Linked DNA regions of Methylomagnum ishizawai. The protein of the gene in region 1 binds, or shares a complex with, the protein of each later gene. Links are inferred from orthologs where the notes say so. Each region holds a gene or a part of one and is shown in the gene's direction. Other genes may lie near its edges.

Evidence for each region.
Region 2: the proteins of xseA (region 1) and xseB are in contact, whole or in part, in a cryo-EM structure (PDB 8TXR), measured with the Escherichia coli proteins. The link is inferred for Methylomagnum ishizawai from one-to-one orthologs.

The regions. Positions count from the first base shown.
Region 1 is NZ_FXAM01000001.1:3,865,268-3,870,775, forward strand. Bases 1,061-3,909 are described here. They hold xseA (exodeoxyribonuclease VII large subunit), read left to right. Parts: upstream 1,061-1,733; coding sequence 1,734-3,086; downstream 3,087-3,909. Other genes in these bases: B9N93_RS17260 (rhodanese-like domain-containing protein), read left to right, coding at 1,061-1,302; B9N93_RS17265 (RNA-binding S4 domain-containing protein), read left to right, coding at 1,308-1,730; B9N93_RS17275 (galactose oxidase early set domain-containing protein), read right to left, coding at 3,112-3,909. In the rest of the region: B9N93_RS17255 (serpin family protein), read left to right, coding at 1-745; more of B9N93_RS17260, read left to right, coding at 931-1,060; more of B9N93_RS17275, read right to left, coding at 3,910-4,671; B9N93_RS17280 (transposase family protein), read right to left, coding at 4,745-5,508. UniProt on the Escherichia coli protein: Bidirectionally degrades single-stranded DNA into large acid-insoluble oligonucleotides, which are then degraded further into small acid-soluble oligonucleotides.
Region 2 is NZ_FXAM01000001.1:3,157,488-3,163,073, reverse strand. What follows is about bases 916-3,842. They hold xseB (exodeoxyribonuclease VII small subunit), read left to right. Parts: upstream 916-2,227; coding sequence 2,228-2,458; downstream 2,459-3,842. Other genes in these bases: dxs (1-deoxy-D-xylulose-5-phosphate synthase), read left to right, coding at 3,487-3,842; ispA ((2E,6E)-farnesyl diphosphate synthase), read left to right, coding at 2,448-3,350; B9N93_RS13960 (DUF7682 family zinc-binding protein), read right to left, coding at 1,314-1,709; B9N93_RS13965 (radical SAM protein), read right to left, coding at 916-1,283. Outside these bases: B9N93_RS13970 (M20/M25/M40 family metallo-hydrolase), read left to right, coding at 1-408; more of B9N93_RS13965, read right to left, coding at 432-915; more of dxs, read left to right, coding at 3,843-5,406; B9N93_RS13940 (adenine phosphoribosyltransferase), read left to right, coding at 5,403-5,586. UniProt on the Escherichia coli protein: Bidirectionally degrades single-stranded DNA into large acid-insoluble oligonucleotides, which are then degraded further into small acid-soluble oligonucleotides.

The DNA.
Region 1 (5,508 bases):
CGCTTGGCAAACGCCTCCCGACGCCAACCCGGCGGCCGAAGGACGCTTCGAGTTGTCCAGCAACGACCAAGTGCTGGTACCGATGTTGAGTTTCACCGGCTCCTTCGCCTATGCCGAGGGGAACGGTTATCGTGCCTTCGAACTGCCATTGGCCGACAGCGACCTGGCGCTGTGGGTGCTGATGCCGGATCATGGCCGCTTCGCCGAATTCCAGTCGGCGTTCGGCCCCGATCAGTTGCATGACATCCTCGCGGCCATGACGCCCACCCAGAAAACCTTGTACCTCCCCAAGATCGCGATCACCAGCGATCTGCCCAGCGGAGCCCCCGCGTCCTTGGCTTTGAGCGGCCTGCTCAGCGAGGGACAGGCGGATTTCTCGCGGGTCAACGGCGAGGGCTATCTGTTCCTGGGTGCCTTGTCGCAGCGGAGCGCCGTAAGCCTGTCGGAAAATGCCGCGCAGGCCGATGGCGCTACGATCACCACCCATCTGGCCAACCTGGACGAACCCGACAGTGTATGGAGTGGTTCCGGTTCTTCCGGCAACACGACGACATGGGTGGATGTCTGCGCCCCGGTGCCGCAATACGACCCCAGCCTGGCCTTGGCCCGGCCCTTCCTGTTCGCGCTCCGCGACCGGACTACCGGCTCGATCCTGTCCATGGGCCAAGTGAGCAATCCGGGCGGCACCCCCGCCGCGCCCGATTCGACCACCTACCCCTGTGGAGTCCCCCTGAGCGGCGGATAAGGCCGGACTTGAAACCCAAAACCGCGGCGGGTCCGGTCACCGGACCCGCGCCCTTCCAGCCCACCGCCTCCCCCGATGGCTCCCGTGGCCACCGCCATTCCACGGCGCGCCCATCCCGCTATTCCCGTATCCCCAAACCCCCGCTACCCTATCCCCCCTTTCGACCTTACCCGAGGAGAACCCCCATGCCCCTGACCGCAATGGACCTGGTGGCCCAGGCCAAACAACACATCCAGGAAGTCAACCAGTCCGAAGCCCTGGCCCTGCTTGGCCAAGTCCCGGTGCTGGACGTGCGCGAACCCGGCGAATACGCCCAAGGTTGCCTTCCGGGCGCGGTGAACATCCCGCGTGGCGTACTCGAATTCCAGATCGGCAACCATCCCAAATTCCAGGGCGGCCAGGGCGCGGAAATCCTGGTCTACTGCCTCTCGGGCGGGCGCTCGGCCCTGGCGGTCGAAGCCTTGAAAAAACTCGGCTACGACAAAGCCGTGAGCCTCGCGGGCGGTTACAAAGCTTGGCAGGAAGCTGGCCAGCCCGTGGCCCAACCGGGAAGCTGACCGCCATGCCGCGCCGCTCCGACGCCCCGGAAGACAAGGCTCCCGCCGCCCAGATGCGGCTGGACAAATGGCTATGGGCGGCGCGGTTCTTCAAGACCCGGCAACTCGCCATCGACGCCATCAACGGCGGCAAAGTCCACCTCAACGGCCAGCGGGTCAAACCCGGCAAGGACATCGGCGTCGGTGCCCGGCTGGAAATCAGCAAGGACCGCTATGTCTGGGAGATTACCGTCGAAGGGCTGGGTTCCCAGCGCCGCCCCGCACCCGAAGCCGCCCTGCTCTACCGCGAAACCCCGGAAAGCCTGGCCAAGCGCCAAGCCGAAATCCAACGCCAGCGCGATGAAAAAGGGCCGGACTGGCAACCGGCGCACAAGCCCGACAAGAAAGACCGCCGCTTGATCCACCGCTTCAAGCGCGGCGACGAATAGGCCGTGGACCTCTCCGCGCCCACCCGCACCGTCTACAGCGTCTCCCGCCTCAACCGGGAAACCCGCTTCCTGCTGCAAGAATGCTTCGGCAGCCTGTGGATCGAGGGCGAAATCTCCAATCTCTCCGCGCCCGCTTCCGGCCATCTCTATTTCACCCTCAAGGACGCCGAGGCCCAGGTGCGCTGCGCCCTATTCCGCCCGCAGGCCCGTTCGCTGCGTTACAAACCCCGGAACGGGGCGCAAGTCCTGGTCAAGGCGCAAGTGGGTTTGTACGAACCGCGCGGGGATTTCCAACTGGTGGTCGAGACGATCGAGGCGGCGGGGGATGGCGCTTTGCTGCGGGCGTTCGAGGCGCTCAAGCACCAGCTGGCGGCGGAAGGCTTGTTCGACGCCGCGCATAAAAAACCGATTCCCGCCTTGCCGCGCGGCATCGGCGTGGTCACTTCCCCGACCGGGGCGGCGCTGCGCGATGTGTTGACGGTGCTGCAACGCCGCTTTCCCGCCATCCCCGTGATCGTGTTCCCCACCCAGGTCCAAGGTGCCGAAGCCCAGCACGCCATCGCCGGGGCGCTGGCGCGGGCCGACCGCCTGAAGCTGTGCGATGTGCTGATCCTGGCGCGGGGCGGCGGTGCCCTGGAAGATTTGTGGGCCTTCAACGAAGAAACCGTGGCGCGGGCCATCCACGCCTGCGCCACGCCCATCATCGCCGGGATCGGCCACGAGACCGATTTCACCATCGCCGATTTCGTGGCCGACCACAGGGCACCGACGCCCTCGGCGGCGGCGGAAGCGGCTAGCCCCGACCGCGCCGATTGGCTGGAGCGGTTCCAGCGCCTGGAAGCGCGGCTGCGGCGGGGCGGTGGGATCGTCCTGGAACGGCGGGAACGGACGCGGGCTTTCCTGGCCGCACGGCTGGCACGGGTCCATCCCGAACAGCGCCTACGCACCCAAAGCCAGCGGCTGGACGCGCTCGCGGCCCGGCTGCAACGCGCTCTTTCCCGACATTTGGCACAGGCCCGGCACCGCCTGGACCGCCAAACCGCCCGCCTCCTCCGGCACGACCCCACGGCCCGGCTGGACCACTTCGCCGCCGCATACCCAAGGCTGGAAACCCGCCTCGCCACCGCCCTGCGCCGCATCCTGGAAAATCGGCAGCAACGCTGCGCCGCCGCCGCCCAGCGCCTCGGGACACTTAGTCCGCTCGCCACCCTAGCGCGGGGCTATGCCATCGCCTACCGGCCCGCGACCGGGTATCTCCTGCGCTCGGCGGCGGAAGCCCGACCCGGCGAAAAGCTGGATCTGCGCCTGGGGGAAGGCGTGCTGGAGGTCCGGGTCGAAGCCCTCCGCGAGGCTTGAAACACCGGACCCGTCCCGCCCGGACTCACGGCCCGATCTTCACCACCCGACCGACCGAGGGTACGCCGAACGGGTTGAAAACGAACAGCAGGTAATAGCCCGGCGGGGCGATATGGGCGTTGGCCGGCGTGAATACCCGCAGCTTTTCATCGGTCCCGTTCCAGTGGAACGCCAAATCGAAGAAGCGCTGCTCGTTGTTCCAATTATGGGTATCGGCCCCGGCCCGCACCAAAGTAACCCGTTTCACTCCCCTGGCGGCCTTGAAATTTGCCATCCTCAGCGGATAGCCATGGTTCCAAACCATGGTGGATGGGCCGCCCAGGACCAAGGGCCGACGGGCCAGCTCCCCCGAGCCGTCTGTCGCGAACAAGTAGGGCGGATAATAAATCTCCGCGTTCAGATTGGTCAGGGGACCGGGTGCCCCGCCCCCGCCCACCAAGACAGTGGCGTCCGGCAACAGCAAGGCCGTGGAGTGATAGAGGCGGGCCTTGGCCGCGACCGCGCCCAAGGTCCATAGTCCCGTGGCCGGGTTCCAGGTCTCCACGGCGTAGGCGGCTCCGCTCAGGGAATTCGGCACCGACGAACCGCCCGTGACCACCACCTGGCCATCGGCCAGCAGGGTGGCGTTGCCGTGGTAGCGCATTTGGCTGAGCTTGCCGCTGGCGGAGGCCACAGGGACCGCGCCGTTGATATCGAGCATGGCCGAGGCTTGCTTCTCCTGCAAGAACAAAATCTTGCCCGGCGCGAACATGGCGCTGGGCAAGGTGGATGCCAAATCCGCCAGCCCGGACTTGGGCAGCTTGGTCACAGTTCCCGTGCCGGTGGGGTCCAGGTCATACGCCGCGCCAAAGTTGGTTTGGATGAATACCTTGCCGTTGGGGGCCTGCCATGCCCTGGGATAGTACCAATTCCGCGCCCCGTAGGCTTCCACGCTGGCGGCGGTGGACAACACGCGCCAACCCTTGCCGGCTTCGTACACTTCGGGAATCTCGCCATAAATGGTCGTATCCGCCGTGTCCATCTTCCCGCCCATCACGATCAGTCCGCCACCGGCCAGGGACACCAGGCTCGGGTACCAGCGCTTCAAAGCCATCGGCGGCTCCTTGACCATCTGGTTGCTGCGGTAATCGAACAGGTTGGTATCGGCGGAAGGAATTCCCTTGGTGACGGCGCTCATATTCACCGTCCCCGCCGCGACCAGGGTCTGGCCGGTGATGGGGACGAGCGCCTGCCCCGCGCAGAAGACATTGGTCGCCGCCGGGGTTTTGGAATCCAAGGTGAGATGGGCCGTCGATCCCGTGCCCAAGGCGGGTTCCCAGACATCGTAGGCCAATTCGGGTTGATGCGTGCCGTTGAGATCGGTGCCGAAACTCAATACCCGCCCATCCGGCTGCAACACCACATGGATGGGGATGAGCGGCCAATCCATCAGCGGCCCGAAAGCACCCTTGCGATAGGCGTCCGGCCCCCCGTTGAAAGGTAGTACCGCCGACGACGCGGCCCGGACCTCCGCGCCACCGCCCAGGACGCCCACCGACGCCAAGGCGGCGGCAAGCACGGTACGGCTTTGTTTTTTGATCTGCATCTTATGACTTCATTCATCGAAAAACCCATGTCTCCGTGAACCCCCCCGGATATTCAAAAGACATGTTCCCAAGCTAACCTATTGTTTTTAATGATAATTTAAAATTCCAGAGGCCAGCACCAATATAAATGAAGGTATCTAATAAATGTGCCAGATGGTTTCTTGAGCGATGTACTAAACTATGCAGACATTTCATCCCGCCGATGGCATGCTCAACAGCCACGCGGGTTTTAGCAAGCTTCCGATTATGTTTCTTCTGTGTTGGTGTTAATTTCGGATCAGGATTCGCTTTGGACTTCTTTGGCTTTTTATGGGGGATTTGAATGGCCCGTGCGTGGGGATAATCATTTTTAATGCCTTGGAATCCGAGATCAACCTCGATAAGTTGCTTTTGAAACCATGGCAAGGCGGGCGGAAATTCCGTCTTAAACAGGGCATAGTCGTGGACGCTTCCCGGCACGGTGGAGCTAAGGAATAGGATTTTCTTGGCGGGGTTGGCAATCACTAGGTTATTAACGCCGTGATGTTTTTTTTTACCGCTGTAGCGTTGCTCTTGTTGGGATTTATCCTGGGGCCTGAGGGTCGCCCGCTCCGTGCCATCAATGATGATAGTAGGTTGTTTTTCAAGGAGTCTATCCAGCGCCTCAACCGTCTTGACCGAACGTTCGGGAAGTGTTTTCAGATGGGCTAGGCTCGCTTGAAGGATGGGCAGCAGTGTTTCTAAATGATCGAAAGCATGGCCTCCACTGAAACCAAAGAGATAGCCCAGTACGTCGTAACTGGGATAGTTTTTCAAGTAATAAAGGACAAAAAACAGCCGGTGTCCAAAGCTAGATA
Region 2 (5,586 bases), 710 kb from region 1 along the record:
GCCTTCAAGTTGTCGATCCGCCTGCCGCCGACGGTGGATGGCCTCGAAGCCGAAGCCGCGATCCGCGCCGCGCTGACCGCCGACCCGCCCTATGATGCGGAAATCTCGGTCGAATTCGACCAATCCGGCACCGGCTGGAACGCGCCCGCCCTGGCTCCTTGGCTGGAACAGGCGACCCAGGAAGCTTCCGGGATTTTCTATGGCAAGGACGCGGCCTATGTCGGCCTGGGCGGGAGCATTCCGTTCATGGGAATGCTGGGCCAGCAATTCCCCGAAGCGCAATTCCTGATTACCGGGGTGTTGGGACCGTTGAGCAATGCCCATGGGCCGAACGAGTTTTTGCATATTCCCTATGCGAAGAAGTTGACGGCTTGCGTGGCGTATATTTTGGCCAAAGTGGGCGCTTGAGTTCGGTATCGCGGGACGGGTGGCTATCCGCTCACCTTGACCGCGAACCCCGCCGCCTCGATCCGCCCGCCGAAATCTTCCAGCCATCCGGGCGGCAAGGCCGAGAGGCGCGGCGCTTCCGCCTGCATGGAGGGCCGCGCCAGCCCGTACAGCAGCACGCCCCCGACGGGAATGTCCCGCTGCCGGATTTCCGCCAATAAATCCAGATAAGCCCGCTGTTCGTCCGCGCCGGGAGCCGCGCCGTCCCAGGCGAACCAGCAGCTTTGTAGCCAAGTCCGGCACAAGCGGGCCGAGATTTCGAGGTGCCGCAACACGGCTGCCGGCGTCAGATTCACGCTGTTGACGCGGCGGATGCCGTCCGCCGTGGCGCGGTCCAGCTTGAACCAGACCTCGCCGCCCAGCTCCGACCAATGCGCCACGCCGCGCTGGACTGCGGGTTTCGCCATCAGGCTACCGTTGCTGATGAGGACCAGCTTGATCGTCCCGAACAGGTCGAATTCGGCGCAGACCTGGCCGACGATCCCGGCCACGGCGGCGAATTCGCGGCAACTAGTGGGTTCGCCGTTGCCGGAAAGAGCGATATCGCGGATGACGCGCTGGTCTTCCGGCAATTCATAGCGCTGGTAGAAATCGCCATGCAGGGCGTCTGCGAGGAGTCCGGTCAATTCGTCTTCCAGTTGGAACAGGTCGATGGCGGGGGCGGAACCCCGGACGAGGTCCGGGACTTGGCAATAGACGCAACGCCAGTTGCAGGCGTGGTTGGGGTTGAGGTTGACGCCGATGGACAGCCCGCCCGAGCGGCGCGATATCACCGGGTAGACGTAGGTGAGTCCGGCGCTGTCGCGATCATGGTGGGTAATGGTGAGTTTGGGCATGGCTATGGGTTGGGGATTGAGGCTGGAATCTCAAACCCAGCCGTTACCGGATAAACGGTTATTATATTCTTCATGGGATATGGCTTCGATGAACTCCAGAGGGCCATGGTCGTCCTTGCAGATTAAACGGTATCTACGCCCGATGGGGATGGAGATGATATGGCGTTGTCCCATATTCTTCATCCGCTTCCCCATGAAATCCATATAAGAAGCGCCGTGTTGCAGTGATGCGATCATTTCGAGGGTTTTTTCCGCGATTTCGGGAGGCAGATCGTCGAGCGGGATCGGGGCTTGCGCAAGCCGCTGGATGCGCTGGGTTTTCGCTTGGAGCATCGCGTGCTTCCGCTGCTCTTCGCTGGCGCAGCGATGACAGAATCTCCCTTTGCCGTTGTGGCCGCACGAAAAGGTTTTTTTTCTAACAGGCATGGTATTCGGAGAGTATTAAAGTCGAGGAGGTCAAGCGGTTTATTCTCTGTCGAATTGCCGCAATGGGCCGACCCACTGGGTTCCGCTGTCAGTAATTTTCGTATAAACCACGCCCGGCGCGGAAGGCGACACCGGACCGTCCAGGAGTTCCCTGGGCGCTGGTTCCTTTTCGTGTGTTTCCATCCGCCGTGCGGATGGTTACGGCAACTGCCGGCGACTTTGGCCATGACGAATCCTCCCGGTCTGGAGGCGGTACGATATGGCTGCGGCTGAGGCGGACATGATAGTTGAAACTGTTCGACCGGACTTGGGAGCTGACCCATGTTGGGTGGCTATCGTCCTCCTGGAGGACCCGATTGGCATCGCCTGTTCCGGCCCGGCGCGGCAGAGCCGGGAACCGCGCCATGCCCATATCGGATCGGGACGCCGCCCGGCCTAAATCCCAGTGTTTTTCTCAAGTACCAACATTTGTGATAATACCGCCCTACACCGACCACCGCGCCGCAATGCCCCGGACCATGGCGAAAAAAGCCCCCAATTTCGAAGAATCCCTGGCCGAGTTGGAACAACTGGTGGACCGCATGGAGCAGGGCGACCTGCCCCTGGAAGAAGCCCTCAAGCTGTTCGAGCGCGGCGTGCAGCTCACCCGCACCAGCCAAGCCGCCCTGCGCGAAGCGGAACAAAAAGTCCGCGTATTGCTGGAAAAGAACGGCGAACCCCTACTGAAACCCTTTACCGATGAATCCTGAGAACGCTTTGCAAGATTTCATGCGGGCCTGCCAGACCCGCGCCGAAGCCGCGCTGGACGCGAGGCTCCCCGCCGCGACCCGGATGCCGGAACGGCTACACCAAGCCATGCGCTATTCCGCGCTGGGCGGTGGCAAGCGGCTGCGGCCCTTGTTGACCTATGCCACCGGGATCGCTTTGGACTTGCCTTTGGACCTGTTGGACGGCCCGGCCGCGGCGGTGGAATTCATCCACGTCTATTCGCTGATCCACGACGACTTGCCCGCCATGGACGACGATGCCCTGCGCCGTGGCAAGCCGACCTGCCATGTCGCCTTCGACGAGGCTACCGCCATCCTGGCCGGGGATGGCTTGCAGGCGCTGGCCTTCCATGTGCTGGCCCACGATCCCAACCTCCAGGTTCCGGCGGAGAACCGCCTCGCCATGATCGAAACCCTGGCGAGCGCCAGCGGTTCCTATGGCATGGTCGGGGGGCAGGCCATCGACCTGGACGCGGTGGGCACTACCTTGGACCTCCCCAGCCTGGAAAACATGCACATCCGCAAGACCGGCGCCTTGATCCGGGCCAGCGTCAAGCTGGCGACCCTGGCCCAGGTGCCGCACGACAAGGCCGCCGCCGACAAACTCGACCATTACGCCAAGTGCATCGGCCTCGCTTTCCAGATCAAGGACGATATCCTCGACGAGGAGAGCGACACCCAGACCCTCGGCAAGACCCAGGGCAAGGACCGCGATCACAACAAGCCGAATTATCCGGCCCTCCTGGGGCTGAACGGGGCCAAGGAGAAAGCCCAGGAATTGCACGAGGAGGCGCTGGCCAGCCTCGCCGGTTTCGGCGCGGAAGCCGACCTGCTGCGGGCCTTGTCGCTGTTCATCATCGAGCGCCGCAACTAGGCCCACGGCGGCGGAACGGCCTTTCTTGAAAGCCCTGGGGCGCGGTTCCATAATGGCCCCGAGCTTGTTTCCGCCGCCGCGACCCACCTGGGACCGGCGTTCCGTCCGGTCCCGTTTCCCGACTTAAGAATTCCCCATGAATCATCCGAACAGCTATTCCTTGCTCCCCTCCATCACCGGACCCGCCGATCTCCGCAACCTCCCGGAAGACCAATTGCCGCGTTTGGCGGAAGAGGTGCGGGCTTTCCTGCTGCACAGCGTGAGCCAGTCCGGCGGGCATCTGGCGGCGGGGTTGGGTACGGTGGAATTGACCATCGCCTTGCACTATGTCTTCAACACGCCGGAGGACAAGCTGGTTTGGGATGTGGGGCACCAGGCCTATCCGCACAAAATCCTCACCGGACGCCGCGAGCGCCTGCCCAGCATCCGCAAGAAGGACGGTCTCTCGGCCTTCCCCAACCGCGATGAAAGCCCCTACGACTGTTTCGGCGTGGGCCATTCCAGCACCTCCATCAGCGCCGCGCTGGGGATGGCGATTGCCGCTTCCCTGGACAAGAAGGACACCCACGCCGTCGCCATCATCGGCGATGGTGGCATGACCGGCGGCATGGCTTTCGAGGCGATGAACCACGCCGGTCCGCTCGACGCCAACCTCTTGGTGATCCTCAACGACAATGAGATGTCGATTTCGCCCAATGTCGGGGCGCTCAACAATTATTTGGCGAAAATCCTGTCCGGCAACTTCTATTCCAGCGTGCGCCGGGGCGGCAAGGAACTGCTGAAGCACCGGATGCCGGGCGTGTGGGAATTGGCCCGCCGCGCCGAGGAACACGTCAAGGGCATGGTGGCGCCGGGCACGCTGTTCGAGGAACTGGGCTTCAACTATATCGGCCCCATCGACGGCCACGACCTCGACACCCTCATCACCACCCTGCGCAACCTCCGCAAGACGCCGGGGCCGCAATTCCTGCATGTGGTCACCAAGAAGGGCAAGGGCTACGCGCCCGCCGAGCGCGATCCGGTGGCTTATCACGGCGTCGGCGTGTTCGACCCCAGCCAGGACCATTTGCCCAAGGCCAAGCCGGGCACGCCGAGCTACACGGAAGTGTTCGGCCAATGGCTGTGCGATATGGCGGAGCGCGACCGCAGGCTCCTGGGTGTCACCCCGGCCATGCGCGAGGGGTCCGGGCTGGTCGAATTCGAGCGGCGCTTTCCCGACCGCTATTTCGACGTGGGCATCGCCGAGCAGCACGCCGTGACCTTGGCGGCGGGACAGGCGTGCGAGGGGTATAAGCCGGTGGTGGCGATTTATTCCACCTTCCTGCAACGCGCCTACGACCAGTTGATCCACGATGTGGTGTTGCAAAAACTGCCGGTGCTGTTCGCCATCGACCGGGCCGGTTTGGTCGGCCCCGATGGTCCCACCCACGCGGGCAGTTTCGACCTGAGCTATCTGCGCTGTTTGCCCGGCATGGTGGTGATGGCCCCCGCCGACGAGAACGAATGCCGGCAAATGCTCTACACCGGCTTCAAGCATAACGGCCCGGCGGCGGTGCGCTACCCGCGCGGCAAGGGTGGCGGGGTCGAGGTGCGCGAGGAGATGACCGCCCTGCCCATCGGCAAGGCCGAGGTCCGCCGCGAAGGCTCCCGCATCGCCGTCCTGGCGTTCGGCAGCCTGGTGGCCCCGGCGGTCGAGGCGGGCGAAAAGCTGGGCGCGACCGTGGTCAATATGCGTTTCGCCAAACCCCTGGACGAGGACTTGATCCTCAAGCTGGCCGACAGCCACGAGCTTATCGTCACGGTCGAGGAGAACGTCATCGCGGGTGGGGCGGGCAGTGGCGTCAACGAATTACTGAACGCCCGGCTACGCCGCAACCCAGTATTGAACCTGGGATTGCCCGATTACTTCGTCGAGCAGGGCACCCGCGAGGAACTCCTGGCCGAATGCGGCCTCGACGCCGCCGGAATCTTCGCGGCCATCGACGGCTTCCGCCAAAAAGCCATGCCCGAAGCGCAGGCCATACCGCGTATCGCCGCCGGGAAGCAACGCGCATGAACCCGGTCGAATCGCTCAAGGCCAAGGTCCGGGATATCCCGGATTTTCCCAAACCCGGCATCCTGTTCAAAGACATCACGCCCTTGGTGAAAGACCCGGCCAGCCTGCGTTTGGCGGTGCATCATCTGCTGCATCCCTTCCTGGGGCGGGACATCACGGCGGTGGCCGGGATGGAGGCGC